4 regions of the Streptomyces ficellus genome follow, and region 3 is predicted to be linked to each of the others. Evidence: riboswitches for the same ligand, from Rfam matches in the RefSeq annotation. Region 3 holds a riboswitch; each other region holds the start of a gene.
What was found. Region 3 has a riboswitch for cyclic di-AMP ahead of EIZ62_RS28580 (C40 family peptidase). Riboswitches for the same ligand answer to the same signal wherever they lie in the genome.
Positions count from the first base shown of each region.

Region 1: another riboswitch for cyclic di-AMP. It lies ahead of EIZ62_RS29930 (LysM peptidoglycan-binding domain-containing protein); the one in region 3 lies ahead of EIZ62_RS28580 (C40 family peptidase).
Region 2: another riboswitch for cyclic di-AMP. It lies ahead of EIZ62_RS19670 (transglycosylase family protein); the one in region 3 lies ahead of EIZ62_RS28580 (C40 family peptidase).
Region 4: another riboswitch for cyclic di-AMP. It lies ahead of EIZ62_RS17160 (M23 family metallopeptidase); the one in region 3 lies ahead of EIZ62_RS28580 (C40 family peptidase).

Region 1 covers NZ_CP034279.1:6,648,759-6,656,193, forward strand. Annotated here, with positions in the region: gene EIZ62_RS29920 (DUF350 domain-containing protein) at 44-481, shown strand; gene EIZ62_RS29925 (polyamine aminopropyltransferase) at 489-2,090, shown strand; gene EIZ62_RS29930 (LysM peptidoglycan-binding domain-containing protein) at 2,410-3,177, opposite strand; cyclic di-AMP (ydaO/yuaA leader) riboswitch at 3,180-3,347, opposite strand; gene EIZ62_RS29935 (nucleobase:cation symporter-2 family protein) at 3,957-5,384, shown strand; gene EIZ62_RS29940 (helix-turn-helix domain-containing protein) at 5,431-6,153, opposite strand; gene EIZ62_RS29945 (helix-turn-helix domain-containing protein) at 6,520-7,191, opposite strand; gene EIZ62_RS29950 (SpoIIE family protein phosphatase) at 7,266-7,435, opposite strand, start outside.
Region 2 covers NZ_CP034279.1:4,383,158-4,390,592, forward strand. Annotated here, with positions in the region: gene EIZ62_RS19655 (nucleoside triphosphate pyrophosphohydrolase) at 1-566, shown strand, start outside; gene EIZ62_RS19660 (cytochrome P450 family protein) at 585-1,838, shown strand; gene EIZ62_RS19665 (LysM peptidoglycan-binding domain-containing protein) at 1,953-2,954, shown strand; cyclic di-AMP (ydaO/yuaA leader) riboswitch at 3,215-3,391, shown strand; gene EIZ62_RS19670 (transglycosylase family protein) at 3,395-4,081, shown strand; gene eno (phosphopyruvate hydratase) at 4,405-5,685, shown strand; gene EIZ62_RS19680 (FtsB family cell division protein) at 5,781-6,251, shown strand; gene EIZ62_RS19685 (DUF501 domain-containing protein) at 6,266-6,802, shown strand; gene EIZ62_RS19690 (Ppx/GppA phosphatase family protein) at 6,799-7,435, shown strand, end outside.
Region 3 covers NZ_CP034279.1:6,356,070-6,363,504, forward strand. Annotated here, with positions in the region: gene EIZ62_RS28550 (VOC family protein) at 1-147, opposite strand, end outside; gene bioD (dethiobiotin synthase) at 150-869, opposite strand; gene EIZ62_RS28560 (adenosylmethionine--8-amino-7-oxononanoate transaminase) at 871-2,175, opposite strand; gene bioB (biotin synthase BioB) at 2,168-3,349, opposite strand; gene EIZ62_RS28570 (8-amino-7-oxononanoate synthase) at 3,493-4,728, shown strand; gene EIZ62_RS28575 (ATP-binding protein) at 4,974-5,405, shown strand; gene EIZ62_RS28580 (C40 family peptidase) at 5,472-5,948, opposite strand; cyclic di-AMP (ydaO/yuaA leader) riboswitch at 5,952-6,124, opposite strand; gene EIZ62_RS28585 (hypothetical protein) at 6,453-6,770, opposite strand; gene EIZ62_RS28590 (ATP-dependent Clp protease proteolytic subunit) at 6,774-7,382, opposite strand.
Region 4 covers NZ_CP034279.1:3,841,430-3,848,864, reverse strand. Annotated here, with positions in the region: gene lhgO (L-2-hydroxyglutarate oxidase) at 1-346, shown strand, start outside; gene trmB (tRNA (guanosine(46)-N7)-methyltransferase TrmB) at 399-1,163, shown strand; gene EIZ62_RS17165 (PrsW family intramembrane metalloprotease) at 1,261-2,589, shown strand; gene EIZ62_RS17160 (M23 family metallopeptidase) at 2,701-3,807, opposite strand; cyclic di-AMP (ydaO/yuaA leader) riboswitch at 3,819-3,967, opposite strand; gene EIZ62_RS17155 (PP2C family protein-serine/threonine phosphatase) at 4,224-5,432, opposite strand; tRNA gene EIZ62_RS17145 (tRNA-Met) at 5,620-5,693, opposite strand; gene EIZ62_RS17140 (hypothetical protein) at 5,732-6,190, opposite strand; tRNA gene EIZ62_RS17135 (tRNA-Lys) at 6,446-6,518, opposite strand; gene EIZ62_RS17130 (FG-GAP-like repeat-containing protein) at 6,671-7,435, opposite strand, start outside.

The sequences.
Region 1 (7,435 bases), 290 kb from region 3:
CCTTCCGTCCGAGCTCCTCGACGACGTCCCCGAAAGGCATACCGTGGCAGAGATCTTCGAGTCGGCAGGCACCGCCCTGCTCTACGGCATGGTCGGCTTCGTCGTGATGGCGGTCGGCTTCATCGCGCTCGACCTCGTCACCCCCGGAAAGCTCGTCCACGTGGTGTGGACCGAGCGCAACCGCGGCGCCGCCGTCCTCCTCGCCGGCCAGACGGTCGCCATCGGCCTCGTCATCGAGCAGTCCATCCGGGCCAGCGAGTCCGAACAGGGCCTGGGGCAGGGCCTGTTGAGCACGCTCCTGTACGGCCTCGCGGGGGTCGTCGTGATGACGCTGATCTCCGTCGTCGTCGGCCTGCTGACGCCCGGACGACTGGGCCACGCGGTGCTCGACGACAACGGCACGAGCCCCCACCCCGCCGCCTGGGTCCAGGCGGCCATGTACCTCGGCACGGCCTTCATGGTCGGCGCCGCCGTCTCGTGACCCCCGCGTGAGCACCACCGTCCTGGACCGCACCACCCCGTCCGGCACCTCCGGGAAGCCGGCCGCCCACCCGCGCGGCACGCGGTTCCTGCTGCTGCTCGCGGTGTTCGTCTGCGCCGCCTGCGGCCTGGTCTACGAGCTGGCGCTGACGGCGCTCGGCAGTTACCTCATCGGCAACTCCGTGATGCAGACCTCCGTGGTCATCTCCGTCATGGTCTTCGCCATGGGCATCGGGTCCCTGGCCGCCAAACCGCTCCAGCGGCGCGCGGTCGGTGCCTTCGCCCTCGTCGAGATCCTGCTCGCGCTCGTCGGCGGCCTGTCGGTCCTCATCCTGTACGTGGCGTTCGCCTGGCTGCGCCTCTACATGCCCGCCATGGTGGTCGTCTCGTTCGTCGTGGGCCTCCTCGTCGGGGCCGAGATCCCGCTGCTGATGACGCTGCTCCAGCGGATCCGGCGGCAGGAGGCCGGCAGCGCCGTCGCCGACATGTTCGCCGCGGACTACGTCGGGGCGCTGGTCGGCGGGCTGTGCTTCCCGCTGCTGCTCCTGCCGGCCTTCGGCCAGCTCAAGGGCGCGCTGGTGGTGGGCGCGGTCAACGCGGTGGCCGGCGTGGTCGTCGTCCTGTGGATCTTCCGGCGCGAGACGCGCCGGGTGGTGCGCAACGGCCTGCTGGCCGGCGCGGCCGCCGTCCTCGGCCTCCTGGCCACGGTGTACGTCCTGGCCGACGACATCGAGGTCACCGCACGCCAGCAGCTCTACCGCGACCCGATCGTCCACGCCGAGACCACGCCCTATCAGGACATCGTCGTCACCCGGTCCACCGCGTTCACCGGGCAGCCGGACACCCGGCTGTTCCTCAACGGCGACCTCCAGTTCTCCTCCGTGGACGAGTACCGGTACCACGAGGCGCTGGTCCACCCCGCCCTGTCGGGCAAGCGGTCATCGGTGCTCATCCTGGGCGGCGGCGACGCGCTCGCCCTGAGGGAGGTGCTGCGGTACGACGACGTCGAGCGGGTGACCCTGGTCGACCTCGACCCGGCGATGACCCGGCTCGCCCACGACTTCGCCCCGCTGCGCGCCCTCAACGACGACGCGCTCTCCGACCCCCGGGTCACCGTCGTCCACGCCGACGCCTTCAACTGGCTGCGGGACGCCACCCGGCGCTACGACGCGGTGCTCATCGACTTCCCGGACCCCGACACCGCCGCGCTGGCCAAGCTCTACAGCGTGGAGTTCTACCACCTGCTGGGCCGTGTCCTGACGCCGGACGGCCGCGTCATGGTGCAGGGTGGTTCGCCGTTCTTCGCGCCCAAGTCGTACTGGTCCATCGCCGCGACCATCGGTGAGGCCGGCTATGCGACGACCCCGTACCAGATCGACGTGCCGAGCTTCGGCAACTGGGGCTTCGTCCTCGCCTCACCGGGCGCCGGCAGCGCTCCGCCGCCGCTGCGCCTGGCGGCTCGTACGCCGCCGCTGCGCTTCCTCGACGAGGACGTCCTCGCGGCCGCCACCGTCTTCCCGGTCGACCGGCGCCGGCAGGACGTACGGGCGAGCACCCTGATGGACCCGGCGGTGCTGGAGTACACGCGCCACGAGTGGCAGAACTACTGAGCTGCCCCCTGGCAGCCCGGGCATGGTGCGTCATGGCCGTGGGCGTCGATCACCGTGCCCCACTCACCACAGAGGTGGCAGTTGCGGGCCAGAGCGATGTTTGTTCGGTGTGCTGGGGTGGGAAGAGTCGGGTCGGCTTCGTGGGCCATGCGGGAAACTCCTCGTACAACGCGGTATGAGTGAGATTGTCATAGTCCGCATTTTTATGCAAGAGCCTGGTCGTTCGTCGGGTGCCACGCGCACGCCGCCGGGGCCGGCCGCGTGCGTGCGGACCGGCCCCGGGGTCGAGGTCGTGCGGGGTCGTGGCGACCCGGAGGGATCAGTACGGGCCGTTGACGTTGTCGATGGAGCCGTACCGGTCGGCCGCGTAGTTGCAGGCGGCCGTGATGTTGGCGACCGGGTCGTAGGCGTCGTTCGCGGTGCCCGGCACGTGGTACGCCTGGAAGGTCGGCGCGATGACCTGGAGGAGACCCTTCGACGGCGTGCCGGCCGCGGCGTTGGAGTCCCAGTTGTTGATCGCCATCGGGTTGCCGGACGACTCGCGCATGATGTTGCGGTGGATCCCCTCGTAGCTGCCGGGGATGTTGTGCTGCTTCATGATGTCGAGCGCCTCGCGGATCCAGCCGTCGAGGTTGTTCGCGTACGTGGTGGTCTTGGCGACGGCCTGGGTGGCGGTCCGCGCGGCGGAACGGTCGGCACGCTCGGGCGCCGAGGCGCGCTCGGCCGCGGCCTTGCCGCCGATCGTCAGCTTGAGGCCGGGGCGGATCAGGGACGGGTCCGCGCCGACGGCCTTGCGGTTGTCCTCGTACAGCTTCTGCCAGCCGCCGCTCACGCCGTGCTCCTGGGCGATGCCGGAGAGGGTGTCTCCCGCGACGACGGAATAGGTGGCGGGGGCCTTCGCGGGCGCGGCGGCCGGGGAGGCGGCGGTGACCGCCTGTGCCACGGCGGGCGCCGTGCTGGGCGCGGCCTCGGCGGCGGTGGCGCCGATCATGGGGAGCGCGAGTGCGGCGCCGCCCGTGCCCGCGGCGACGAAACGGCGGGCGAGCGGGTTGCTCTTCGGACGACGGTGCTTACCCTTTGCGGGCATGGCGAATTCCTCTCCGTCGCCTGCGAGGTGAGCTGTCGGGTTCGGGCTGGAGATGCCCGGCCGCGGAATCACCGCGACTTCACCCCAAGCCGTTCCGGTGTGTACCGGACCGGCGGCTTACCTGGTTCCCCCGCTCCTGCCGTGCGTCGTTGAGTGGGTGGGTGGAAATTCCGGACGGCGGCAGGATTCGGCGGTCCATCCGGATTGAGGGGACCGTAAGCGAGAGACGCGTGAGGGAACAAGGCTCGGATTTCCCGGCTCTTCCGTCACGGGTCGGGTGGCAGAGTGTCAACTTTGCTGCAAACCCACGGAAATCCGGCCCCGGAACGCCAGCACGCCCTCGTTGCGCGGTGATTCTTATCACGCCGCCCGAACCGCATACACAAGTTGCTTATGTATGGAGCGATATGGACTTTGCGGTCGCTGGCGGCAAAAGGTGCATGCATGGACTAAAAGGGACGCATGGTGCGCGAGGAGGGCGTGGGTGGCGGTCCGATCGCCGTCGAACGCCGGTTACTCGCGAGGAACGCCGGCCGTGAACTAGGGTGAGCGCCCCGATCGGCTCCCCCTCCGGATCCCAGGACAAAACGGTCCTGTTCAGGCCTGATCGAAGGACGTCCTGCCAACCAGGACGCACAAACGCAGCGCAGGGCGACGTGGTGTCGGCAACTCCGCCAGACGTCGGCTCCGTACGGGCCGACATGTCCACGTCTTGTCATCCGGGACGCACGGCGAAGGCCCCTTCTCTCATTCACCTACCTCGCGAAGGCAAGGCAGAGATGGCACGAGTCCCCCGACAGCACTCCGGGAAGCAGCCGCATCCCGTCGACGAGTTGCTTCCCCTCCCCAAACTCACCCTCTACGGTTTCCAGCACATTCTCGCGTTCTACGCCGCGGCCGTCATCGTCCCGGTACTCCTCGGGAACGCCCTGGGTCTCTCCCGCGAAGAGCTGGTCTACCTGATCAACGCGGACCTGCTCACCTGTGGCATAGCGACGATCATCCAGGCGCTCGGTGTCTGGAAGGTCGGCGCGAAACTCCCCCTGGTGCAGGGCGTCACCTTCACCGCCGTCTCACCCATGGTGGCCATCGGAATCGGCGCCGGCGGCGGAACGGCCGGCCTGCTGGTCGTGTACGGCGCGGTGATCACGGCCGGTATCGCCACTTTCCTCTTCGCGCCCTTCTTCGGGAAGCTGGTGAGGTACTTCCCGCCGGTCGTCGTCGGCACGATCCTCACCATCATCGGAATCACCCTGATCCCGGTGGGTCTCCAGAACGCCGCCGGTGGCGCCCACCTCATGGGCGACCCCTCGTACGGGTCCGGGAAGAACCTCGCGTACGCGCTGGGCACCCTGCTGCTCGTCCTGGCCGTGGTCCGCGTCGGCAAGCCGTTCCTCAGCAGCCTCGCCGTACTCATCGGGCTGGTCGCCGGCACCGCCGTGGCCTGGCTCCTCGGCGACGCGCACTTCGGGGCCGTGGCGGACGCCGACTGGTTCGGCGTCAGTACGCCCTTCCACTACGGGACACCCGAGTTCGAACTGCTCCCCGTCGTCGCGATGGTGGTCGTCATGCTGATCACCATGATCGAGACGACCGGCGACGTGTACGCCATCGGGGAGATCATCCGCAAGAAGGTCGACAGCGACACGGTCACCCGCGCCCTGCGCGCCGACGGCGTGGCGACCGTTCTCGGCGGCGTGCTGAACTCGTTCCCCTACGTGGCCTTCGCCGAGAACATCGGCCTGGTCAGGATGTCCCGGGTGATGAGCCGGTTCGTGGTGGTCGCCGCCGGTGTCTTCATGATCGTGCTCGGGCTGCTGCCGAAGGCCGGAAGCCTGGTCGCCGCCGTTCCCCACCCGGTGCTCGGCGGAGCGGCGATCGCCATGTTCGGCCTGGTGGCGGCGGTCGGTATCCAGATCCTGGGCAAGGTCGACCTCCGTGAGGAGCGCAACGCCCTCGTCCTGGCCGTCAGCCTGGGCGCGGCGTTCCTCCCCACGACGGTCACACCCTTCTTCGACCGCATGCCGGACGACCTCAGGGCCGTCCTGGACAGCGGTATCACCCTCGGCGCCCTCACGGCGATCGCGCTGAACCTGTTCTTCAACGCGTTCACGCGCCGCAAGGCGATGGAGATCGACTGGGACGACTACGAGGACGGCGGCGCCGCCGCGCCGCCGCCCACCTCCATGAGGGCCACCGCCCACTGACCGGCGAGCGGCCGGCGGCCGGCCCACGGTGGCCGGCCGCCCGGGCTCAGCGGCCCCGCGCGTCGAACGGCGGCTCCTCGCCCACGTCCCCGACGAGGTCCCAGAAGTGGTCGACCAGCCGGTGGAGGTAGGCGGAGCGCTCCGCGGCGACCTCCTTGAGGCGGGAGTCGTCGTTGCGGGCGACCAGATGGCCCATGTACCGCTTGGAGAACTCCGCGAACTCCGTGTGCATCGTGCGCAGCGCGCCGCCCACCAGGGTCTCGTTGACGACCACCAGCTCCGCCACCGGCGCCACGTGGGTCTTCCAGCGCCCGTCGACCGCCGACCGCAGGTGGCCGGCCAGCTCCTCGCCGCGGCCCATGATGCCCACCAGCTTCCGCAGCGACAGCCCCAGGGCGTCCACGAGGGCCCTGGTCTGCCGCAGGTCGCCGTCCCAGTACCGCTCCGACTCCGCCGCGCGGTACTCGGCCGGGTCCATGCCGATGCGGTACGCCAGCCGCTCCACGCTCAGCTGCCGGGCCAGCCGGTGCTCGGCCAGGGTGCGCGGCTCGACGCCCATCAGCGTGGTCGGCGGGCACCACAGCACATCGGCGAGCGCGAAGAGCTGGGGCTCCGAGGGCGGGTGGGAGCCCTGCTCCCACGCGAGGACCAGGTCGGGGTGGACCGGGATGCCGCAGGCGGCCATGGCGTGGGCGACCTCGGCGGTGCTCAGGCCCACCCGGGCCCGCGCGGCTCTGGCTTCCGCCGGGGAGAACGGAGTGCTGTACACGAAAGGAACACCTCGCTGCACCCGGCGAGCGTGGGGCGCTTGGGGGAGAGGGAAACGGTGGACCAACATCCAGGAGCGGGCAGATTAACAGATGGCCACCCGGCGCAAACGGCCGTTTTTCCTTCGATGCCAAGGTGAAACGGGTGGTGCGGGTTGTGAGGCGGGGATGCATATGCCGAATGGTGCCTGGATCGAAGGAAGTCGTCCGTTAGCCGGAAGCTCCCGGCCGGTAGTCGGACGCCGCGCCCCTCATCGGCCCCGCCGCCTCCCCGGGAAAGGGGAGCGCCGACGACGTCGTCGGGATCGGCACGCACATCGACGACCCGGCCTCCGGGCGGGCCGCCTCCGGCCTCCTGCACCGGATGATCACGCGGACGCCGGCGACGGGCGGCGGCCGACCCCGCTCGCGTCCGGCCCGTCACCTTGCCCCGCCGCCTCCTTCTCCGCGCCCGCCCGCCGGGGCCTGGCGCGCACGTGCATCCGCTCACCCTGCCGGCCGAAGAGACTGAGGACCTCGACGGGGCCGTCGCCCGTACTGCCGAACCAGTGCGGCAGCCGGGTGTCGAACTCGGCCGCCTCGCCCGCGCCCAGCACCAGGTCGTGCCCCGACAGCACCAGGCGCAGCCGCCCGGACAGCACGTACAGCCACTCGTACCCCTCGTGGGTGCAGGGCTGCGGGGTGCACCGGTCGGGCGGCAGCACCATCTTGTACGCCTGCTGCGGGCCGGGCTGGCGGGTCAGCGGCAGCACGGTGGTGTTGCCGTGCACGGTCCTCGGGGTGAGCCGGACCCGCGGGTCGCCCACCTCGGGCGCGCCCACCAGCTCGTCCAGCGGCACCTGGTGGGCCTGGGCGATCGGCAGCAGCAGCTCCAGGCTGGGGCGGCGCCCGCCGGATTCCAGCCGCGACAGGGTGCTCTTGGAGATGCCGGTGGCCGCCGCGAGCGCGGCCAGGGTCACCCCGCGCCTGGTCCGCAGGCGCTTGAGGCGCGGCCCGACCTCGGAGAGGGTCCGGGCGATGGCGTCCGACTGTTCTTCCATGCCGTCCATTCCACCCCGGCCGCCCCGGCAGCGGCAAAGGGTGTTGTCGTTCCGGCAACAGCGGCGCCCGCCCGTCACCAGGAGATGTCGTCGAGCAGCAGCTCCATCGGCTGCCGGGGCCCGGCGGTGGGGGACTGCTCGGTCCACATCACCTTGCCCGTGGGGGTGTAGCGGGTGCCCCACCGGTCGGTGAGCTGGGAGACCAGGAACAGGCCGCGCCCGCCCTCGTCGGTGGTGGCCGCCC
Region 2 (7,435 bases), 2.0 Mb from region 3:
CCTGGTCGTCCCGGCAGACGCACGAGGGCCTGGCCAAGTACGGCATCGAGGAGGCGTACGAGCTCGTCGAGGCCATCGAGGACGGCGACCGCGACGAGCTGCGCGAGGAGCTGGGGGACGTCCTGCTCCAGGTGGTGTTCCACGCCCGGATCGCCGAGGAGCACGAGGAGGAGCCGTTCTCCGTCGACGACGTGGCAGGCACGATCGTCGAGAAGCTCATCCACCGCCACCCGCACGTCTTCGGCGAGGAGCGCGCCGAGACGCCGGAGGAGGTCAAGGAGCACTGGCTGCGGACCAAGGCGATCGAGAAGCGGCGCGCGTCGGTCACCGACGGGGTCCCGCTCGGCCAGCCGGGCCTCGCGCTGGCCGCCAAGCTCGCGAGCCGGGTTCGCACCGCCGGTCTGGACGTCGCCCTCCCGGCCGGCGACGGCATCGGCTACGAGCTGCTCGCCCTCGCCGTACGCGCGGAGGCGGACGGTGTCGACCCGGAGGCCGCCCTGCGCGCGGCGGGCCGCGCCTACCGCGACGCCATCCGCACGGCCGAGGCGGCGGGGCAGCCGTCCTGACGGGTTAACGTCGGGGGCGTGAGCGACCCGAACACCCCGCCCGAACTCTTCACCTGGGAGTTCGCGACCGACCCGTACCCCGCCTACGCCTGGCTGCGCGAGCACGCGCCCGTGCACCGCACCAGGCTGCCCAGCGGGGTCGAGGCCTGGCTGGTGACGCGGTACGCGGACGCCCGGCAGGCGCTGGCCGACCAGCGGCTGAGCAAGAACCCCGCCCATCACGACGAGCCCGCGCACGCCAAGGGCAAGACCGGCATCCCCGGCGAGCGCAAGGCCGAGCTGATGACGCACCTGCTCAACATCGACCCGCCGGACCACACCCGGCTGCGCCGGCTGGTGTCCAAGGCGTTCACACCGCGGCGCGTCGCCGAGTTCGCCCCGCGCGTGCAGGAGCTGACCGACGGGCTGATCGACAACTTCGTCACAAAGGGGAGCGCGGACCTCATCCACGACTTCGCCTTCCCGCTCCCCATTTACGCCATTTGCGACATGCTGGGCGTGCCGCGCGAGGACCAGGACGACTTCCGCGACTGGGCCGGGATGATGATCCGGCACGGGGGAGGCCCGCGGGGCGGGGTCGCGCGGTCGGTGAAGAAGATGCGCGGGTACCTCGCCGAGCTGATCCACCGCAAGCGGGACGAACCGGGCGACGACCTCATCTCGGGACTCATCCGGGCCTCCGACCACGGCGAGCACCTCACCGAGAACGAGGCCGCCGCGATGGCGTTCATCCTCCTCTTCGCGGGTTTCGAGACCACCGTGAACCTGATCGGGAACGGGGTGTACGCGCTGCTGCGCAACCCCGGACAGCGCGAGCGCCTCCAGGCGTCCCTGGCCACCGGCGAGCGCGGGCTGCTGGAGACCGGGGTGGAGGAACTGCTGCGCTACGACGGGCCGGTGGAGCTGGCGACGTGGCGGTTCGCGACCGAGCCGCTCACCCTCGGCGGCGAGCGGATCGCCGCCGGCGACCCCGTGCTCGTCGTCCTCGCCGCGGCCGACCGGGACCCGGAGCGGTTCGGCGAGCCGGACACGCTCGACCTGGCGCGGCGCGACAACCAGCACCTGGGGTACGGGCACGGCATCCACTACTGCCTCGGCGCGCCGCTCGCCCGGCTGGAGGGGCAGACCGCGCTCGCCACGCTGCTGACCCGGTTGCCCGATCTGAGCCTTGCGGTGGATCCGGCCGATTTGCGGTGGCGTGGTGGGCTCATTATGCGTGGACTGCGTACGCTCCCCGTCGAGTTCACCCCTTTTGGGGCCGATATCCACTGACGGTGCGTCAGGTCTGTGATATTCGCGTGATCTGTAGTGCATCGACTTGTGACTGACGTTCGAATGCCGCTACGTTCACCGTCACCTCAGCAGTCACGCGAAAGGCAGCACCGCATGCGCTCCGGGAACGGCCGGCACCGACGACCCCGTCAAGCCCCCGCCATCGTCGTCGCGGCAGGGGTGACCGGATCCGCCATCGCGCTCCCGCTGCTCGGCGCGGGCTCCGCGTCGGCGGCCGACGCCGCCACGTGGGACCGCGTCGCCGAGTGCGAGTCCGGCGGCATGTGGAGCGCCGACCTCGGCAACGGCTTCTACGGCGGCCTCCAGATGTCCCAGGAGACCTGGGAGTCGTACGGCGGCCTCACCCACGCCGCACGCCCCGACCTCGCCAGCCGCACCGCCCAGATCGCCGTCGCCGAGAAGGTGTACGCGGCGACCGGCGTCAAGGCGTGGGAGACCTGCGCGCCCATCGCCGGGCTCGGCGGCGCCGCCGGGTCCACCACGGCCGACCCCACCGCGCCGTCCGCCGGCGCCACCGAGGCGGCTCCCGAGGCGTCCGACCCGACCGAGACGCTCGAGGGCCCGGACGCGCCCGCGGCCCCGCGGCCGTCGGACGACCCGGTCGGGTCGCTCCTGCCCGGGCAGCCCGAACCCTCGGCGCCCGCCACCCCGCAGAGCCCCGCGCCCGGCACCGGCAAGCACCGTGGCGAGGCCGCCAAGGAAGAGACGCCGGGCACGGAGCCCGCCGCCCCCGCCACCCCCGGCGCCCCGGCCTCCAGCACGCCCGCCACGCCCGCCGAGCCCGCCGCTCCGGCCGCCTCCGGGGACGGCAGCACCGCCACCCCCACCGCGCCCACCGAGCCCGGCAATTCGGGCAACGGCCGCGAAGCGGACGGCCACCCCTCGCGGGGCGACGGCGCTTCGCGCGACCCGGGCAGCGTCGAGCCCGGCGCGTACACGGTGCGCCCCGGCGACAACCTCTGGACCATCGCGGACGAGAACGAGGTCCCGGGCGGCTGGCCGGCGCTCTACGAGGCCAACAAGGACGCCGTCGGCGGCGACCCGGACCTCATCGTCCCCGGTCAGAGCCTGGAACTGACGGCGGATCAGCCGTAAGTATCAGACTGTATGTCCGCTTCTGCGCCAGTGAGATATGAATCTCTTCGGCCTCGTTGGCGCAGAGCGGTGGACCGAATCGCACAATCCGCCCTTCACCTGCGTAAACGCCCGTCAAGGCGAGGTCTGTAAGGGCTGATTGACCCGGATGTCCGTCTTTGAACTTCGGGGACGTCTGTGTCTACGGTCGTGACCGCTCGCCACCGCGGGCCCCATCGACCGGAACGCCGAATCCTGCCGCCGGCCGACGGGAACAGTCGTCGCGTCACGCGCCGAAGGCAGGAGCGGGGGACCCAAGGTAAGTGCCGGGCCCGGGCCATGGAGACATGGCGCGGAACCGGCTTGGGGTGAAGCCGCGCGCACGGAAGGTGCCGCGCGGCCGGGCAGCTCACGCCCGAACCCGACAGCTCACCTCGCAGGCGTCGGTGAGGAGATGTCCCATGCTGTTTTCCGGCAAGGCCAAGCACCGTCGCCCCTCCAAGGCCGTCCGATTCGCCGCGTTCGCCGGCATCACCGGTGCCGCCGTCGCCGCCCCGCTGATGGGCGCCACGACCGCCTCCGCCGCCACCACCGCCGAGTGGGACCAGGTCGCGCAGTGCGAGTCCGGCGGCGACTGGTCCATCAACACCGGCAACGGCTACTACGGCGGCCTGCAGTTCTCGGCCTCCACCTGGGCCGCGTACGGCGGCACGGCCTACGCCCAGACGGCCGACCAGGCCTCCAAGGCCCAGCAGATCGAGATCGGCGAGAAGGTCCTCGCGGGCCAGGGCAAGGGTGCCTGGCCGAGCTGCGGCGTCGGCCTGTCCAACGCCGCCAACGACGGCGCCGCCGCCGAGCCCGCCCAGCCGAAGGTGGAGCGCGAGGCCGAGCAGCCCACCACGCGCAGCGAGCAGCGCACCGCGCCGAAGGCCGAGGAGAAGGCCGCGCCGAAGACCGTCACCACCCCGACCGGCAAGAAGGTCGAGAAGGGCGACGGCGAGTACAAGGTGAAGGCCGGCGACACCCTCAGCACCATCGCCGCCGACAAGAAGGTCGCCGGCGGCTGGGAGAAGCTGTTCGAGCTGAACAAGGACATCGTCGACGACGCCGACCTGATCTACGTGGGCCAGCAGCTCCACCTGAGCTGACCCCCGGCGGGACCACCCCGGCCCGGCGCGTCCTTCCCCCGCGCGCCGGGCCGGGGCTTTTCCGCGACCGGCCCGGCCGGGCCCACCGGCCCGAGCGGCCCAACTGGGGCGCACCCCTGAGCGGGCCCCCGCACACCGAGGCTACCGGCCGGTAAGTTTCGCGGTGTTCTGTCCGTAATGCGGCCTGGTGAACGCTTTTTCGTCCCAGGAGGCGGGCGTCGGCCGGTACCGGCTCCCCGGCCGGTTAGGCTCTTGCCGCAAGGCCAAAGAGACCCTGCACCGCACGCGTCACATTTTGCGTCACATCCCAGAAGGAGATGCTCGTGCCGTCCATCGACGTCGTCGTAGCCCGGGAAATCCTGGACTCCCGAGGCAACCCCACGGTCGAGGTCGAGGTCGGCCTCGACGACGGCAGCACCGGCCGTGCTGCCGTCCCGTCCGGTGCCTCCACCGGAGCGTTCGAGGCCCTCGAGCTCCGCGACGGTGACAAGGACCGCTACCTCGGCAAGGGTGTCGAGAAGGCCGTCCTCGCCGTCATCGAGCAGATCGGCCCGGAGCTCGTCGGCTACGACGCCACCGAGCAGCGGCTGATCGACCAGGCGATGTTCGACCTGGACGCCACGCCGGACAAGTCGTCGCTCGGCGCCAACGCCATCCTCGGCGTCTCCCTCGCCGTCGCGCACGCCGCCTCCGAGGCGTCCGACCTGCCGCTCTTCCGCTACCTCGGCGGCCCGAACGCGCACCTGCTGCCCGTTCCGATGATGAACATCCTCAACGGCGGCTCGCACGCCGACTCCAACGTGGACATCCAGGAGTTCATGATCGCGCCGATCGGCGCCGAGTCCTTCTCCGAGGCCCTGCGCTGGGGCGCCGAGGTCTACCACACCCTGAAGAAGGTCCTGAAGGAGAAGGGCCTCTCCACGGGCCTGGGCGACGAGGGCGGCTTCGCCCCGAACCTCGACTCCAACCGCGCCGCCCTCGACCTCATCCTCGAGGCCATCAAGCAGGCCGGCTACGCCCCGGGCAAGGACATCGCCCTGGCGCTCGACGTCGCCGCGTCCGAGTTCTACAAGGACGGCTCGTACGAGTTCGAGGGCAAGTCCCGCTCGGCCGCCGAGATGACGGACTACTACGCCGAGCTGGTCGAGGCGTACCCGCTGGTCTCCATCGAGGACCCGCTGTTCGAGGACGACTGGGACGGCTGGAAGACCATCACCGACAAGCTGGGCGCCAAGGTCCAGCTCGTGGGCGACGACCTGTTCGTCACCAACCCGGAGCGCCTGGCCCGCGGCATCGACGAGAACGCCGCCAACGCGCTGCTGGTCAAGGTCAACCAGATCGGTTCGCTCACCGAGACCCTGGACGCCGTCGAGCTGGCCCAGCGCAACGGCTTCAAGTGCATGATGTCGCACCGCTCCGGCGAGACCGAGGACGTCACCATCGCCGACCTGGCCGTCGCCACCAACTGCGGCCAGATCAAGACCGGCGCCCCGGCCCGCTCCGAGCGCGTCGCCAAGTACAACCAGCTGCTGCGCATCGAGGAGATCCTCGACGACGCGGCCGTGTACGCGGGCCGCTCGGCCTTCCCGCGCTTCAAGGGCTGATCTTCCGCGGCAGCCTCCGTACGTCCCCGGCCACGGTCCCGTACCGTGTCCGGGGACGTACGTACGTAACGGGCAAGGGGAGGCGGGTACAACACATGGCCCGGGACCGGTTCTCCACCGCGACCAGGCTGCGGCTGCTCGGCGAGCAGACCGCCGCCCGTGTCTACCGCTCCCAGACCCGCCGGCAGGCCCGCCGCTCCCGGCTCACCGGCCGCGCGGCGTTCCTCGCGCTGGTCGTCTGCTCCCTGGTCGTCGCCCTGGCCTACCCGATGCGCCAATGGGTGTCCCAGCGCGCCGAGATCGCCGACCAGGAACGGCTGGCGGCCGAGGCGAGCGAACGCGTCGAACGGCTGCGCGACGAGAAGGCCCGGCTGCGGGACGACGCGTACGTCAAGCGCCTGGCCCGCGAGCACCTGCACTACGTACTCCCCGGGGAGACCGGATACACGGTCATCGACCCCGACGCGGTGCGCCAGCGCCGCACCGACCAGGGCGCGGCCGACCGCCCCTGGTACTCCAACCTCTGGGACGGCGTGGACACCGCCGACCGCACCGACCGCAAGTAGAACCCAAGGCAGGCATGGAAACGCCCCCTCCGCAGACCGAACGCACCGAGCCCACCGAGGCGGACGTCGCGGCGTTCAAGGAACAGCTCGGCCGTCCGCCGCGCGGCCTGCGCGCCATCGCGCACCGCTGCCCGTGCGGCAACCCCGACGTGGTGGAGACCGCGCCGCGGCTCCCGGACGGTACGCCGTTCCCGACGACGTACTACCTCACCTGCCCGCGCGCGGCCTCCGCGATCGGCACGCTGGAGGCGAACGGCGTCATGAAGGAGATGACCGAGCGGCTCCAGGCCGACCCGGAGCTCGCCGCCGCCTACCGCGCCGCGCACGAGGACTACATCGCCCGCCGTGACGCCATCGAGGTCCTGGAGGGCTTCCCCAGCGCCGGCGGCATGCCGGACCGCGTGAAGTGCCTGCACGTCCTGGTCGGCCACTCGCTGGCGGCCGGTCCCGGCGTGAACCCGCTGGGCGACGAGGCGATCGCGATGCTGCCGGAGTGGTGGGCCAAGGGCCCCTGCGTCACGGCCCACCGGGACGAGGAGGCCGGCGCGTGACCCGCGTCGCCGCCGTCGACTGCGGTACGAACTCCATCCGCCTCCTGGTCGCCGACGTCGACCCCGCCACCGGCGAAGTCACCGACCTCGACCGCCGGATGACGATCGTGCGGCTCGGCCAGGACGTCGACCGCACCGGACGGCTCGCGCCCGAGGCGCTGGAGCGCACCTTCGCCGCGTGCCGCGAGTACGCCGCCGTGGTCGAGGAGTACGGGGCGAAGCGGCTGCGGTTCGTGGCGACGTCGGCCTCGCGCGACGCCGAGAACCGCGACGACTTCGTCCGGGGCGTGGTGGACATCCTGGGCGTGGAGCCCGAGGTGATCAGCGGTGACCAGGAGGCGGAGTTCTCCTTCACCGGCGCGACGAACGAGCTGGAGCACTCCTTTGGCGGCGAGTACCTGGTCGTCGACATCGGCGGCGGGTCCACCGAGTTCGTGGTCGGCCGCACCCACGCGCGGGCGGCCCGGTCGGTCGACATCGGCTGCGTACGGCTGACCGAGCGTCATGTGCGCAGCGACCCGCCCTCCGCGGCGGAGGTGGCGGCGATCCGCGCCGACATCGAGGCGGCGCTGGACCTTGCGGAGGAGTCGGTCCCGCTGCGGGAGGCGGAGACGCTCGTCGGGCTGGCCGGTT
Region 3 (7,435 bases):
GGCCACCCGGACGAAGTCCGGCGGGTCGACGTATGACCAGTCCGGGCTCCGGTCGACCGGCTCGCCGCCCAGCAGCGCGGCCCAGAACCGGGCCAGCGCGGCCGGGTCGGCGCAGTCGAACACCATTTCACTGACGACAGCTCGCATGATCAGGAGCGTACGGCCGCGGCGAACGCGTCCGCATCCCAGATGCCGCCGAGAGCCGGGGCCAGCCACCGGCCCGCCCGGGCCCGGAACACGTCCGGCGGCAGCGCGCCCGCGCCCGAGGGCACCGCGCCCAGCAGCGGAGCGCCCGCGACTTTCGGCAGGTCCGTGACGTTGCACCGCTCCGCGAGCCCCGGCTCGTCCGGCCAGCTGCCGACGACCAGGCCCGCCTGCACCAGCCCGCGCGCCCGCAGCGCCTCCGCGGTGAGCGTCACCATGTTGAGCGTGCCGAGCCCGGCGGGCGCCACCACCAGCACCGGGGCGTCCAGCAGCCGGGCGGCGTCGGCGAGCGTGCCGCCCTCCTCGTCGTACCGCACGAGCAGTCCGCCCGCGCCCTCGACCAGCACCAGGTCGTGCTCGTCCGCCAGCTTGGCCGCGGCGTCGGCCACCTCGGCCGGGCCCACCGGCGCCATCCCGGCCCGCCGGGCGGCCGTGTCCGGTGCCAACGGCTCGGGGAACCGGGCCAGTTCGGCGGCGGTGACCCCGCCCCCGGCGAGCCGCACGACCTCGTCCGCGTCACCGCGTTCCGCCGGTGCGACCCCGGTCTGCGCGGGCTTCAGCACGGCCACCGAGCGGCCCGCCGCCCGTGCCACCGCCGCGAGCGCCGCCGTGACGACGGTCTTGCCGATCTCCGTGCCCGTACCGCTGACGACCAGTACCGACATGTCATCCCTCCCGCGCGGCCGCGAACACCCCGCGGCAGATCCGTGCCACGTCCTCGTCACCCGTGACGTAGGGCGGCATCACGTACACCAGGTCCCGGAACGGCCGCAGCCACACGCCCTCGCGGACCGCCGCCGCCGTCGCGGCCGCCATGTCCACCGGGTGGTCCAGCTGCACGACGCCGATCGCGCCGAGCACGCGCACGTCGCGCACGCCGGGCAGCTCGCCGGCCGGCGCCAGCCCGTCCCGGAGTCCCGTTCCGATCCGCTTGACCTCCTGCTGCCAGTCCTGGCCCAGCAGCAGATCGATCGATGCGCACGCCACCGCCGTGGCCAGCGGGTTGCCCATGAACGTCGGGCCGTGCGCCAGCACCGGCACCTCGCCCCGCGAGATGCCGTCCGCCACACGGCTGGCGCACAGCGTCGCCGCCAGCGACAGGTAGCCGCCGGTCAGGGCCTTGCCCAGGCACATCACGTCCGGCGCCACGCGCGCGTGCTCCGCCGCGAACAGCGTGCCCGTGCGCCCGAACCCGGTCGCGATCTCGTCGAACACCAGGAGCACGTCGTGCGCGTCGCACGCCTCCCGCAGCACCCGCAGGTACTCCGGGTCGTGGAACCGCATCCCGCCCGCGCCCTGCACCACCGGCTCGACGATCACCGCCGCCAGCTGGTCCGCGTGGCGCCCGATCGCCTCCCGCAGCTCCCGCGCGTACGACTCCTCGTACTCCGCCGGGGGCGGTCCCACGAAGACCTGCCGCGGCAGCGCGCCGGACCACAGCTCGTGCATCCCGCCCTCGGGGTCGCACACCGACATCGGCTGCCACGTGTCGCCGTGGTAGCCGCCGCGCCAGGTCAGCAGCCGCTGCTTGGCGGGCCGGCCCACCGAGCGCCAGTACTGGAGGCACATCTTGATCGCGACCTCGACCGACACCGAGCCGGAGTCGCAGAGGAACACGTGGCGCAGCGGCTCCGGAGTGATCTCGACCAGCCGCGTGGCGAGGCGCACGGCGGGCTCGTGGGTGAGCCCGCCGAACATCACATGGCTCATCCGGTCCAGCTGACCGCGCGCCGCCTCGTTGAGCACCGGGTGGTTGTAGCCGTGGACGGCGGACCACCAGGACGACATGCCGTCGACCAGTTCGTCGTGCCCGTGCGCCGGTTCGGCGAGCCGCACCCGCACCCCGGAGGCGGACTCCACGACGAGCGGGTCGGTACGGCCGGGCATCGGACCGTACGGGTGCCACACATGCGCCCGGTCGAGCGCGATCAGCCCGGCCGCGTCGAGCCCGGCCCCGGTGCCGTCACGCATTGGGCGCGAGGTCGGTGCCGGCGCCCCGGCGGCGCACGGCCACCAGGTCGGTACGGGCCTGGTCGGTACGGGCCGTGTCGGTGGCCACCGGCTGCGCGGGCGCGGGCTCCTCGGAGCCGCACACCGAACCCGAGCCGCACCCGCCACCGGTGCCGCAGGACGAGGCGTCCGCGCGGTGCTCGGGCAGGGTGGTGGTGTCCGTGCCCTCCACCTCGAAGCCGGCGTCCGCGATCATGTCCAGGTCCGCCTTGCCCGCCTGGCCCTCACTGGTGAGGTAGTCGCCCAGGAAGATCGAGTTGGCCAGGTGCAGGGCCAGCGGCTGGAGCGAACGCAGGTGCACCTCGCGTCCGCCGGCCAGCCGGACCTCCACGTCCGGGCACACGAACCGGACCATCGCCAGGATGCGCAGCGCCCGCTGCGGGGTCAGGTTCCACTCCTTGGCGAGCGGCGTGCCCTCGAAGGGGATCAGGAAGTTCACCGGGACCGAGTCCGGGTCCAGCTCGCGCAGCGCGTACACGACGTCGACCAGGTCCTCGTCGCTCTCGCCCATGCCCGCGATCAGACCGGAGCACGCGGACAGACCCGCCGCGTGCGCCTTCTGCACCGTGTCGACCCGGTCCGCGTAGGTGTGCGTGGTCGTGATGTCCCCGTACGTCCCCTCGGACGTGTTGAGGTTGTGGTTGTACGCGTCGGCGCCGGCCGACCGCAGCCGCTCCGCCTGGCCGTCCGAGAGCAGCCCGAGGCACGCGCAGACCTCGACGCCCTCGTTCTCCTCCTTGATCGCCTCGATGGTCTTCGAGACGCGGTCGACGTCCCGGTCCGTCGGGCCGCGGCCGCTGGCCACCAGGCAGACCCGCTTGGCGCCGCCGGCGACACCCGCGGCGGCGGCCTTGGACGCCTCCTCCGGCTTCAGCCAGGTGTACTTGAGGATCTCCGCCTTCGAACCGAGCCGCTGGGAGCAGTATGAGCAGTCCTCGGGACACAGGCCGGACTTGAGGTTGACCAGGTAGTTGAGCTTCACCCGCCGTCCGAACCACTGACGGCGTACCTTCCCGGCCGCGGCCACCACATCGAGCAGCTCGTCGTCCGAGGTCGCCAGCACGGCGAGCGCTTCTTCGCGGGTCGGCAGCTCGCGCCGAAGCCCCTTGTCCACCAGCGTGTTCAGCAGGTCCATGACGCAGATCCTGGCCTACGGCACGGCCCCGGGCCAAGGAGGAACTCCACAGGAGAGTCCGTTTCGAGTGTGTGTATAACCACACTCCGGTACCACCCCACCACCATTAGGGTCTGTTCGCTGTCTACAAAAGGGAACCGGACATGCCCCAGGCTCCGCTCGACCCGCCGCCCGCCTCCCCGTCCGGGCCGCCGCCCGCCACACCCTCCGGCCCGTCCTCCGGCCCGCCTGCCGCCGCGCCCTTCGGATGGATCGACGCCGAGGCGCGCCGCCGGGCGGACGCGGGTCTCGTCCGGACCCTCCGCCCCCGGCCGGCCGAGCCCGACGTCCTGGACCTGGCGAGCAACGACTACCTCGGCCTCACGCACCACCCCGCCATCACCGCGGCCGCCGCCGAGGCGGCCCGCCGCTGGGGCGCGGGCGCCACGGGCTCGCGCCTGGTGACCGGGACGACCGAGCTGCACGGCGAGCTGGAGCGGGAACTGGCCGCGTACTGCGGGTTCGAGGCGGCCCTGGTGTTCTCGTCCGGTTACGCCGCCAACCTCGCCGCCCTGACCGCGCTGAGCGCCCGGGGCTCGCTGATCGTCTCCGACGCGGGCAACCACGCCTCGATCGTCGACGGCTGCCGGCTCTCGCGCGCCGAGACCGCGGTCGTCCCGCACGCCGAGCCCGACGCGGTCGCCAAGACCCTCGGCGCCCACCCGGGACGCCAGGCGCTGGTGGTCACCGACTCGGTCTTCTCCGTCGACGGTGACGCGGCGCCGCTGGCCGGACTGGCGGCGGCGTGCCGGGAGCACGGTGCCGCGCTGGTGGTCGACGACGCGCACGGCCTGGGCGTCCTGGGCGAGGGCGGGCGGGGCGCGCTGCACGCGGCGGGGCTCGCGGGCGACCCGGACGTGGTCGCCACGCTCACCCTCTCCAAGTCGCTGGGCAGCCAGGGCGGGGCGGTCCTCGGTCCCGCCCGGGTGATCGACCACCTGGTCAACGCCGCCCGGACGTTCATCTTCGACACCGGGCTCGCCCCGGCCGCCGTGGGCGCAGCCCTGGCGAGCCTGCGGCTGCTGCGCGCCGAGCCGGACCTCGCCGGCCGGGCGCGTACGGTGGCGTCCACCCTGCACGCCCGGCTGACCGCCGCGGGGCTGACCGCGGTGCGGCCGGACGCCGCCGTGGTGTCGGTGCGGGCCCCCTCCCCGGAGCAGGCCGTGCGGTGGGCCGCCGACTGCCGGGCCGAGGGGCTCGCGGTGGGGTGCTTCCGGCCGCCGTCGGTGCCCGACGGCATCTCGCGCCTCCGTCTCACCGCCCGAGCCGACTTGACGGAACGTCAACTGGACGAGGCGGTCGCGACGATCCTCCGCACCTCACCGGTCCCGGTCGGCTGAGCGGTCCTGCCTTACGTCACCGTCTCCCGGGCCGCCGGACCAACCCACCAGTTTGCCGCCCAAATCCGGTCTCGAGTAGCAGAGTTCACCGCTTCGGGCGACAGATATATGCGGATCCTGGTGGATCGCCCCCATCAGGAGCGACATAAGTGGCAGTCTGGCGCGAAGCGCAATCCGAGGCCGTCCTCACAAAACATCCGGTTCGTGTCGGAGTCCGGCCCCGGTGGGAAAGGGACAGCGTCGCCATGGCGGACCATCAGGAAGCATCCATCACCCTGCCGAGCGATCCCGTCTCGGTCTCCGCCGCCCGGAGATACGTGGCGGGCGTCCTCAGCGAATGGGGGCTCCCCGATGGGGCCGAGACCGCCGACACCGTACGGCTGATCGTCTCGGAACTCGCCACCAACGCCGTCCAGCACACCTTCGGGCAGTCGCCGACCTTCACGGTGGACGTCCGGCTGGAGCGGGACGAGCGGCTGCGCATCGGGGTCACGGACAGCCACCCGCGCTGGCCGCAGCGGCTGCCCGCCGCCGTACAGCAGGACAACGGGCGCGGCATGGTGATCATCCGCTGGCTCGCCGCGGAGTGCGGCGGACGCCTCTCGGTCACCCCCACCGCGGAGGGCGGCAAGACGGTCTGGATCGCACTGCCCTGGTCGGTCCCGGTCCAGACCTGACCGCCCGCGGTGCGGGTGCGCCGGACGCGCCCGGCCGCCCCCGCACCACGGGTCATCGCCGGACGATCAGCGGACGCGTCCGTACCAGACGGACTTCGACCAGATCTTGTCCAGCTTCACCACCGAACCCGACTTCGGTGAGTGCCAGATCTTGTTGTTACCCGCGTAGATCCCGACGTGGTAGACGTTGCTCCCCCGATGGAAGAAGACCAGGTCACCCTTCTGCCGGCTCGACGCCGAGATGTGCCGGGTCTTGTTGTACTGCTGCTGCGCCGTACGCGGCAGGGTCTTGCCGGCCTTCTTGTACGAGTAGAGCGTGAGCCCCGAGCAGTCGAACCGGGACGGGCCCACCGCTCCGTACTTGTAGGGTGCGCCCTTCTTGGACGCGGCGACGTTCAGCGCCTTGCCGGCGTACGCCGGGGCGGCCTGCGCCTCGGACACGGCGCCGGGCGCCAGCATCGTGCCGCCGACGGCGGCGAGGGTGAGTGCCGAGACGGCACCCGCCCGGGACAGCAGAGACGGGACATGAATCTGCGCGGTCATGCGCAACCCTTCGTCAGCCGCCTGTGAAGGATGACCTGTCGGGTTCGGGCTGGCGAAGTTGCCCGGCCGCTCGCGCGGCTTCACCCCAAGGGCGACCGATGGGACGTACATCGTTCGGTCACCCGTACTGCTCGGGTCCTCCACTCCTGCCGATCCACTCCTGTCGACCAGTCATCCGGACGGCGGCAGGACTCGGCGTCCGCCCGGACCGCCCCGCCGCGGTGGCGGGGGCTTGTCGTCGTCAGGGATCTTGACCCATCCCGAGGGGAAATTCCGAGTCGAAACGGCCGTTTGTGAGGCTCCTCACGACTGATCCATTCGGGTGGACAGAGCCGATTTGGGGCCCGGCGACGTGACATCGACGATCCCCGTACCAGCGGCGGAACCTGATATTCCGCCAGATGCGTACGCGTGCTGCGCAACTCGCGTCGTCCGAAATTCGTCCGAATGCGTAGGCTGAACGAGGGAGCGGTTCTCGTACTCCTGAGCCCGTTCGGGGGAGGGCTACGTCGGTCCCACGCCTCGATTGTGAGGGACTGTCACGCGACCCGCGCGCCGTTCGCCGTCAAGCACCCGCAGGGCTCGCGCCAGCGTATGGGCATGTACTTCGCTCTCGCCGCGCTCGTGCATCCAGGTCAGGGCCTCGCGCAGCGCCGTCGCGCGCCCCACGAGGGCCTGCGCCGCGCGCAGGGCGCTGTACGTATGGGTGGCCCGCGCCGGGTTGGTCCGCCCCAGCAGGTCGACCGCTTCGAGCCAGCTGTCGACGAACGCGCTTTCGGCCCGGGTGAGCGCGGGGAGCGGCGGATGCTCCGGTGGCAGCACCGCTCACCTCCCGCGCCGGGGCACGACCTGGTCCACCAGGCCGTACGCCACGGCGGCGGACGCGTCGAGGAACGTGTCTCGCTCCAGGTCGGCGTCGACGCGCTCCCGGCTCCGGCCGGTGTGGAGGGCCAGGATCGCCGCCAGTTGGCCGCGCAGCCGGAGCAACTCGTCCGCGTGGATGCCGAGATCCGTCGGCCGGCCGTGCAACGGCTCGTCGAAGGACGGCTGCTGGATCAGCACGCGCGCGCCGGGCAGGGCCATGCGCTTGCCGGGCGCGCCCGCCGCGAGCAGGGCGGCGGCGGTCGACGCGGCCTGCCCGATGCAGGTCGTCTCCACGTCGCAGCGGATCGCCCGCATGGTGTCGTAGACGGCCGTCATGGCGCTGACCGGACCGCCGGGCGAGTTGATGTAGAGCGCGATGTCCCGGTCGGGCGCGGCGTGTTCCAGGTGCAGGAGCTGGACGATCACGTCATTGGCGGCGGTGTCGTCGAGGGGCGTGCCGAGGAGGACGATCCGCTCCTCGAGCAGCTTGGAGTAGGGGTCCAGGGTGCGGGTGCCGGTGCTGGTGCGCTCGGTGAACTCGGGCAGGACATGACGCGCGGCATGGCTCATCGCGCAGCTCCTTGTCTCTGTAAAAAATGTACAGGACGTACATCTCGTTAGAA
Region 4 (7,435 bases), 2.5 Mb from region 3:
CCGGCCCGGAGAGCTGGCCGGGACGCTGGCGTGGCCCGGTTCCTGGCGGATGGCCCGCCGCCACTGGCGGTACGGGGCGGGGGAGCTGCACCGGTCGGTGTCCAAGCGCGCGTTCACCGAGGCGGTGCGGCGGCTGCTCCCGGCGGTGGAACCGGGGGACCTGCGCCGCGCGCCCGCGGGCGTCCGCGCGCAGGCGGTCCTCCGGGACGGCACGCTCGTGGACGACTTCCTGATCCGCGAGGCCCCCCGGACGGTCCATGTGCTGAACGCCCCGTCCCCGGCCGCGACCGCGTCCCTCCCCATCGGCCGCGAGATCGCCCGGCGGGCCCTGGCGCACCTGGGCTGACCCGGACGGCCCGGCACGGTGCGCCACGGCGGCGCCGTAGAATCGGGGCATTGTGTCTGAGCCCCGTGAAACCGCAGTCCCCCACCGTCCCAAGGGTGAGCCCCGCTTCCCCGAGGGGCCCGCGCCCGACCCCGCCGGATCGCACTTCGAGCGGCGGATCCGCAGCTTCCAGCCCCGGCGCAGCCGGGTCACGCCCGGGCAGGGCGACGCGCTGCGGCGGCTGTGGGGCACCTGGGGCCTGGACATCGACGGGCAGCGCGTCCTCGACCTGGGGGCAATGTTCGGCGGGCTCCCGGTCGTCCTGGAGATCGGGTTCGGCATGGGTGAGGCCACCGCGCAGATGGCCGCCGACGACCCGTCGACCGGCATCCTCGCCGTCGACGTGCACACCCCAGGCCAGGGCAACCTGCTCTCCCTCGCCGAGAAGGCCGGCCTGAGCAACGTCCGCGTGGCCAACGGCGACGCGATCATCCTGCTGCGCGAGATGCTCGCCCCCGACGCCCTCGACGGCGTACGCGTGTACTTCCCCGACCCCTGGCCCAAGAAGCGGCACCACAAGCGCCGGCTGATCCAGCCCGAGTTCCTGGGCCTGGTGGCGACCCGGATGCGGCCCGGCGCCGTCCTGCACTGCGCCACGGACTGGGAGCCGTACGCGGAGCAGATGCTGGAGGTGCTGACCGCGCACCCCGCGTTCGAGAACACCGTGCCCGACGGCGGCTACGCCCCGCGCCCCGGCTTCCGGCCGCTCACCCGCTTCGAGGGGCAGGGCCTGGACAATGGGCACGTGGTGCACGACCTCCTCTTCCGGCGCGTGTGACGGCGGGTGGAGGGCGCCCGCGCGTGCGGGTGTGACGCCCCGCGCACCGGGGCGATGCCGTCGCCGACTGTCCGTGGCGGTCGTTAGGGTCGATCGCGTGTCCCATTCGTCTGCGCATGCCCAGTCGCCGTATCCGGCCGTCCCGGCGTACGAACCACAGCCGTCGTTCGACGCCGTGCCGGAGCGTGCCCGCTGGCGCTACAAGCCCCGCCGCGCCCTCTGGCGCAGCAAGGTGGTGCAGGCCTCCGCGGTCGTCATCGTGCTCGCCCTGTGCGGGCTGGTGATCCTCGCGCTGGTGCGGGAACAGACCGGCACCGAGGGCTTCCTCGTCGGGCTGGGCCTGGCGCTGCTGCCCGTCCCGCTCCTCATGGCGGCGTTCCGCTGGCTGGACCGGGTCGAGCCGGGCCCGTGGAGGAACCTGCTGTTCGCGTTCGCGTGGGGGGCCTGTGCCGCCGCGCTGGTCGCGATCGTCGCCAACACCTTCGCGACCCGCTGGATAGCCACCGCCACCGCCGATCCGGCGTCCGCCGACACGCTCGGCGCGACCGTCGTCGCACCGGTCGTCGAGGAGAGCGCCAAGGCCGCCGCCGTGCTGCTCGTCTTCCTGTTCCGCAGACGGGACTTCACCGGGATCGTCGACGGCGTGGTCATCGCCGGGTTCACCGCGACCGGTTTCGCCTTCACCGAGAACATCCTGTACCTCGGCAACGCCTTCGGCGAGGACCAGCAGTTCGGGACGTCGGGGTTGGCGTCGGTCACGGCCGCCACGTTCTTCGTACGGATCGTGATGTCGCCGTTCGCCCACCCGCTGTTCACGGTGCTCACCGGCATAGGCTTCGGCGTCGCCGCCCTCACCGCGCGCCGCAGGCGGGTGCGCAGGGTCGCGCTGCCGCTGCTCGGGCTGGTCCTGGCGATGGGCATGCACGCGCTGTGGAACGGCTCGGCGGCGTACGGGCCGTGGGGCTTCTACGCCGTGTACGGGGCGTGCATGGTGCCCGCGTTCGGGCTGCTGACGTGGCTGGCGATCTGGTCGCGCCAGCGCGAGCTGCGCACGATATCCGGCGAGCTCCCGGCGTACGCGGCGGCGGGCTGGCTCACGCCCGCCGAGCCGCTCGCGCTCTCGTCGATGCGGGCGCGCGGGCTGGCCCGTGGGTACGCGGCGCGCTGCTTCGGTCCCGCGGCGGCCCGCGCGGTCGGCGAGTACGAGACGTTCGCGACCTCGCTGGCGTTCCTGCGCCACCGGGCCCGCCGGGGCGCCGTGGGGCCGGACTTCACGGCGCGCGAGCAGGAGCTGCTGCACCACCTGTGGCAGCGCAAGGAGATAGCGGGGCCGGCGCTGACGTACGCCGCCCAGGTCACCGGCCGGGTGTGGACGCCGCCGCCGTACCTCAACTACGGCGGCGGCTACAACCCGTACCGGTCGTAGGGCGCGCCGGCGTCCGCCCGCCCGGAGGGCGGGGGTGAACGCACCGGCAGCCCCGGCGTCGGGGGGTGTGGCGCCGGGACTGCCGGGGTCTGGTGTGTCCCGGGCGGATGGTCAGACGGTGAGGCCCTTGCCGCGCAGCCAGGCCAGCGGGTCGATGCCCTCGCCGCCCGCGGTGTGCACCTCCAGGTGCAGGTGCGGCCCGGTGACGTTGCCCGTGGCGCCGACGCGGCCGATGGTCTCGCCGGTGCCGACCTTCTGCCCGGCGCCGACGGTCATCGAGGAGAGGTGGCAGTACCAGACCTCGGTGCCGTCCTCCAGCTCCAGGACGATGCGGTATCCGTACGAGCCGGACCAGCCGGCCGACTTGACCGTGCCGCCGTGGACGGCCTTGGCGGGCGTGCCCGTGGGCGCGGCGAGGTCGAGTCCGGTGTGGTAGCCGGAGGACCACATGTTGCCGGCCTGGCCGTAGGTGGAGGTGATCGTGTACGACGAGGTGGGCAGGGACCAGCTGCCGGCCTGCTCGGCCTGCCGCTTCTCCTCCGCCGCCTTCGCCTCGGCGGCGGCCTCGGCCTTCGCCGCCGCCTCCGCCTTGGCCTTCTCCTCGGCGGCCTGCTTCTCCGCGGCGGTGGCCTGTGCCTTCGCCTCGGCCGCGGCCTGCTCGGCGGCGGCCGTCTCGGCGGCCGCCTTCGCCTCGGCGTCGGCGGACGCCTGCTGCTGCTCGGCCTGCTGGAGGATGCGGGCGCGCAGGGCCTCGCCCGCGTCCGCGCCGCCGCTCTGCTGTCCGGCGGCGTCGGCGGCGGGAGTGCCGGTGAGGGAGGCGGTCGCGACACCGCTGTCCGCGGTGCCGCCTTCGCCGGAGCCGGAGTCGGAGTCGTCGGAGACCAGGGATCCGATGCCGGGCAGGGACTCGACGTCCGGGAGGTTGTCGGTGACGACGTCCGGCAGGGATATGGACACCGCCGGCTTGTCCTGGGCGGTGGCCATGCCGCCCGCGCCGACCGCCGCGATGACTCCGACACCGAGGACGGTGGAGCTACGGGCCAGTCCGCCGCGCTGCTTGGCCACGCGGTGCCGGCCGCGGACGGGGCGGACGCTCTCCTCGGTGGGGTTCCATTCCTCCCACTCCCCGTTTAGAGGTGCCGCGTCCGGGACACTCGAAGAGTCGAACGACCCGATCGAGCGGGACGGAGCTTCGGGGGCAGGCCTGTTGGACGCCACGGAGGCGCACTCCTTTCCTTCCTTCTCGCCTACCGGGTTAGCTGACGGGTTCGGAGCAGGAAGGTCTCCTACGGGCCCCTCCGCACGGGTGCGAAGGCGTCCGATTCACCCCAAGGTGGTGGTTCCCCGGTTCCCTTGCGGAATTCGGCGCACGCGCGCGGTGCCGTCTCTGGCGACGGCTGGGACGACCGCGCTGCGTTATCGAACGTTAATAGACGCGGGCTCCGGATTCCAAGCTGTTCCTACTGATCATTAACCGGATCCGCCTGGGATGTACCGCCTCACAACCGGGCAGAAGCGGGCGACTTGACCGCGCATCAGGAATGTTCACCATGCACTCTGGTCCTGACGGTGCGTCAACTGTTATGCGCAGTGGCATCCGCCGACTACACACCGTGGCGGCGGAAGCGGAACTCCTACGGCACCACCGGGATCGTCCGGCGCCGTTCCGGCTGCCCCGCCGTCGGCCGCGTCACCGCCAGCAGCGCCAGGTCGTCGGTCGCCCCGCCGCCCGTGTGCCGCCACACGTCGGTCACCAGCGCGTCCAGCACCGCGTCGGGGCCCGGGAAGAGCCGCCCGGCCAGCCGCGCGACCGGATCGTAGAAGACCCCCTCCGCGTCCCGCGCCTCGGAGAGCCCGTCCGTGTAGAGGAGCAGCGTCGCGCCGGCCGGGTACGGCACCTCGTACGCCCGGTCCGGCCACGTACCGAGGTCGGCCATGCCCAGCGGCAGCGTCGGCTCGGCCTGCTCCAGCAGCTCGGCGCCCCCGTCCGCGTACAGCATCAGCGGCTCCGGGTGCCCCCGGTCCACCACCCGCACCACGGCCTCCCCGCGCGGGATCTCCGCCAGCACCGCCGTGGTGAACCCCTCGAAGGCGTCCAGGCCGTCCCGCCGCGTCCCCTCCCGCGCCAGCGCGCGTTCCAGCCGCTGCGCCACGCCCTCCAGCGAGCTCTCCTGCTCGGCCGCCTCCCGGAACGCCCCGATGACCACCGCCACGGCCTCGACCGCCCCCATGCCCTTGCCGCGTACGTCCCCGACCACCAACCGCACCCCGTACGGCGTGTCCTGCACGGCGAACAGGTCGCCGCCGATGAACGCGTCCGCCTGCGCCGCCTCGTACCGCGCCGCCACCTGAAGGCCCGCGATCCGCTCCGGGGGCGTCGGCAGCACAGCGCGCTGCGCGGTCTCGGCGATCACCCGCGCCGACGCCAGCCGCTCACCGCTGCGCCGGACGACCCGGTTGATCAGCAGCGCGAGCGCCGCGACCACCACCACGGTGAAGATCTCGGTGAGGGTCTGCGCCTCGCCCAGCGTGCCGCTGCCCAGGTGCAGGCCCACCATCGCCAGGACGGCGAAGAGACCCGACAGCAGGGTCGTCACCGCAGCGAAGAGCGGCGCCGCCACGAGCGGGGCGGCGGCGAACAGCGGTACGGCGGTGAAACGGGACGGGGTCAGCATGTCGTACGCCACACCGCCCACGACCAGCAGCGCCGGCAGCGCGCGCACGAAACCCCGCACTCCCGGACGCCCGGCTCCGGTACGCCGCTCGCCCTGACGCCGCTCGCCCTGACGCCGGTCGCCCTGACGCCGCTCGCCCCGGCGGCGGTCGCCCGCGCGTCGCCCCACCTCTGAACTCCTGCCCGGTCCACCCACGGCTGCGGACGGTACCGCGCCGCGTCCAGGCCGGCCGGAGCCGCGCCGCGCGACGACCCGCCGTCCGCCGACCGGGTGACACCGGCCGCCGCGACTCGTGGTGCGGGATCCGGAAACGAACGAAGGCCCGATGCGCAATGCACCAGGCCTTCGTCTTCAGTAGCGGGGACAGGATTTGAACCTGCGACCTCTGGGTTATGAGCCCAGCGAGCTACCGAGCTGCTCCACCCCGCGTCGGTGAACACCACACTACGCCATCAGGAGCACGATCCCTAACCCATACCCGGCGGACCCCCCGCGCCACTGCCCGCGTCCCTGGTCAGGAGGCGTACGAAGGCACTCATCAGCGCCCATGATCCGAGCAGCGCGACGAACAGCAGGACGGCGTCGAGCAGGTGGCACAGCGCGGCGGGCCACCCGGTGACGGACAGGGCGAGGGAGCCGGTGACGGCGAGGAGCCAGGCGACGGCGACCAGCAGCGACGCCGACACGGAGACGGGCACCCCGCCGAGGCGGAGGGCGTCGGCGTTCACGTCCCCGTCGAAACTGTCGCGGTCCGCGCCGCCCACCAGCACCAGCAGCCAGAAGCCGGCGACGACCACCAGCGCCGCGGTGAACAGCACGGCGGGGAAGGTGACGGTGGCGTGCAGGAACCCGGCCATGGTCATCCCCCTGACGTACCCGGCGCGGCAGGGCCGCTTTCCGGGGACCGGCATCCCTGCCGTGGTCATGGCCCCCGCCGTCCTACCCTGCCAGCAGGGCGGGTCCGCCCGCACTGCCGTGTCCCGGCAGTCCTGACGCCGCCCGGATGCCGGGCTCAGCCCCTGGGGCGAGGGAGCCGGACACGACCGGCCGCTGTGAAAGCCCGCCGCAAGCGGGTACCGGTAAGCCGCAGTTGCGCCCCGGCCGGGCCGCCGCAGCCGAGTAAGAGAGGGAGAAAAGACAAGGACCCAGGTGGCACGGTGGCCGACCTGGGTCCCCTCGCGTAGGCCGTGTGGGACTCGAACCCACAACCAACGGATTAAAAGTCCGCTGCTCTGCCAATTGAGCTAACGGCCCTCGACGAGTCACCCCTGAGCATAGCCCCAAGGCGCCCGGCATCCGATCGGGTATCGGGTGAACGGGCGCCTCGGGGCGTCGTACGGGGCGGGCCGCCGGGCCGGGCGGGACCTGGCAGGTCCGGGCGGCCATGGCGGAGGCCCCCCATGCCGCTAGAACAGCCCCTTGTATCCCTGCCAGCCCGTGCCGATCTTCGCCGTGGAGGCGAACGACCCGGCGCCGTTACCGTTGTTGCGCAGGAGGTCACCGGCGGCGTTGCGGGAGATCAGGTCCGCCTTGCCGTCCTTGTTGAGGTCGCCGGCGCCGATGAAGGCGTTGCGGCCGGTGCCCCAGTTGTTGGCGAAGACCAGGGCGCGGGCCTTGGGCGTGCCGGACGCGGTGCCGTCGTAGCGCCACAGCGAGTTGGCGGAGTCGACCGCGAGCAGCTCGCCGAGGCCGTCGCCGTTCAGGTCGCCGGCTCCGAACACCGCGCGGTACGACTTCCAGTTGGTGGCGATGCGGCCGCGCGCCTTCAGCTTGCCGGCGCCGTCGTCCGCGTACAGGTACATGTCCCCGGTGGTCGTCTGGCGCGCGACCAGGTCCGCCCGTCCGTCGCCGGTGAGGTCGCCGGGCGAGGTCAGGACGTTGAACTGGGCCCAGACGCTGCCCAGGGACGTGTACGGGGTCGCCGTCGTGAGCGGCTTGCCGCAGGCGGGGCGGTACGCGCGCAGTTCGCCGCCGAGCCGCACCAGGACGTCGTTGCAGCCGTCGCGGCTCAGGTCGCCGAACGGCACCGCCACCGCGGAGGTGGACCAGCCGCTGCCGGTGGCCGCGCCCGCGAGCGTGCCGGTGCCCGAGCCGTAGCGGAAGGCGAGGGCGCCGGCCGAGCTCAGGGACATGAGGTCGCCGACGCCGTCACCGTTGTGGTCGCGCCGTAC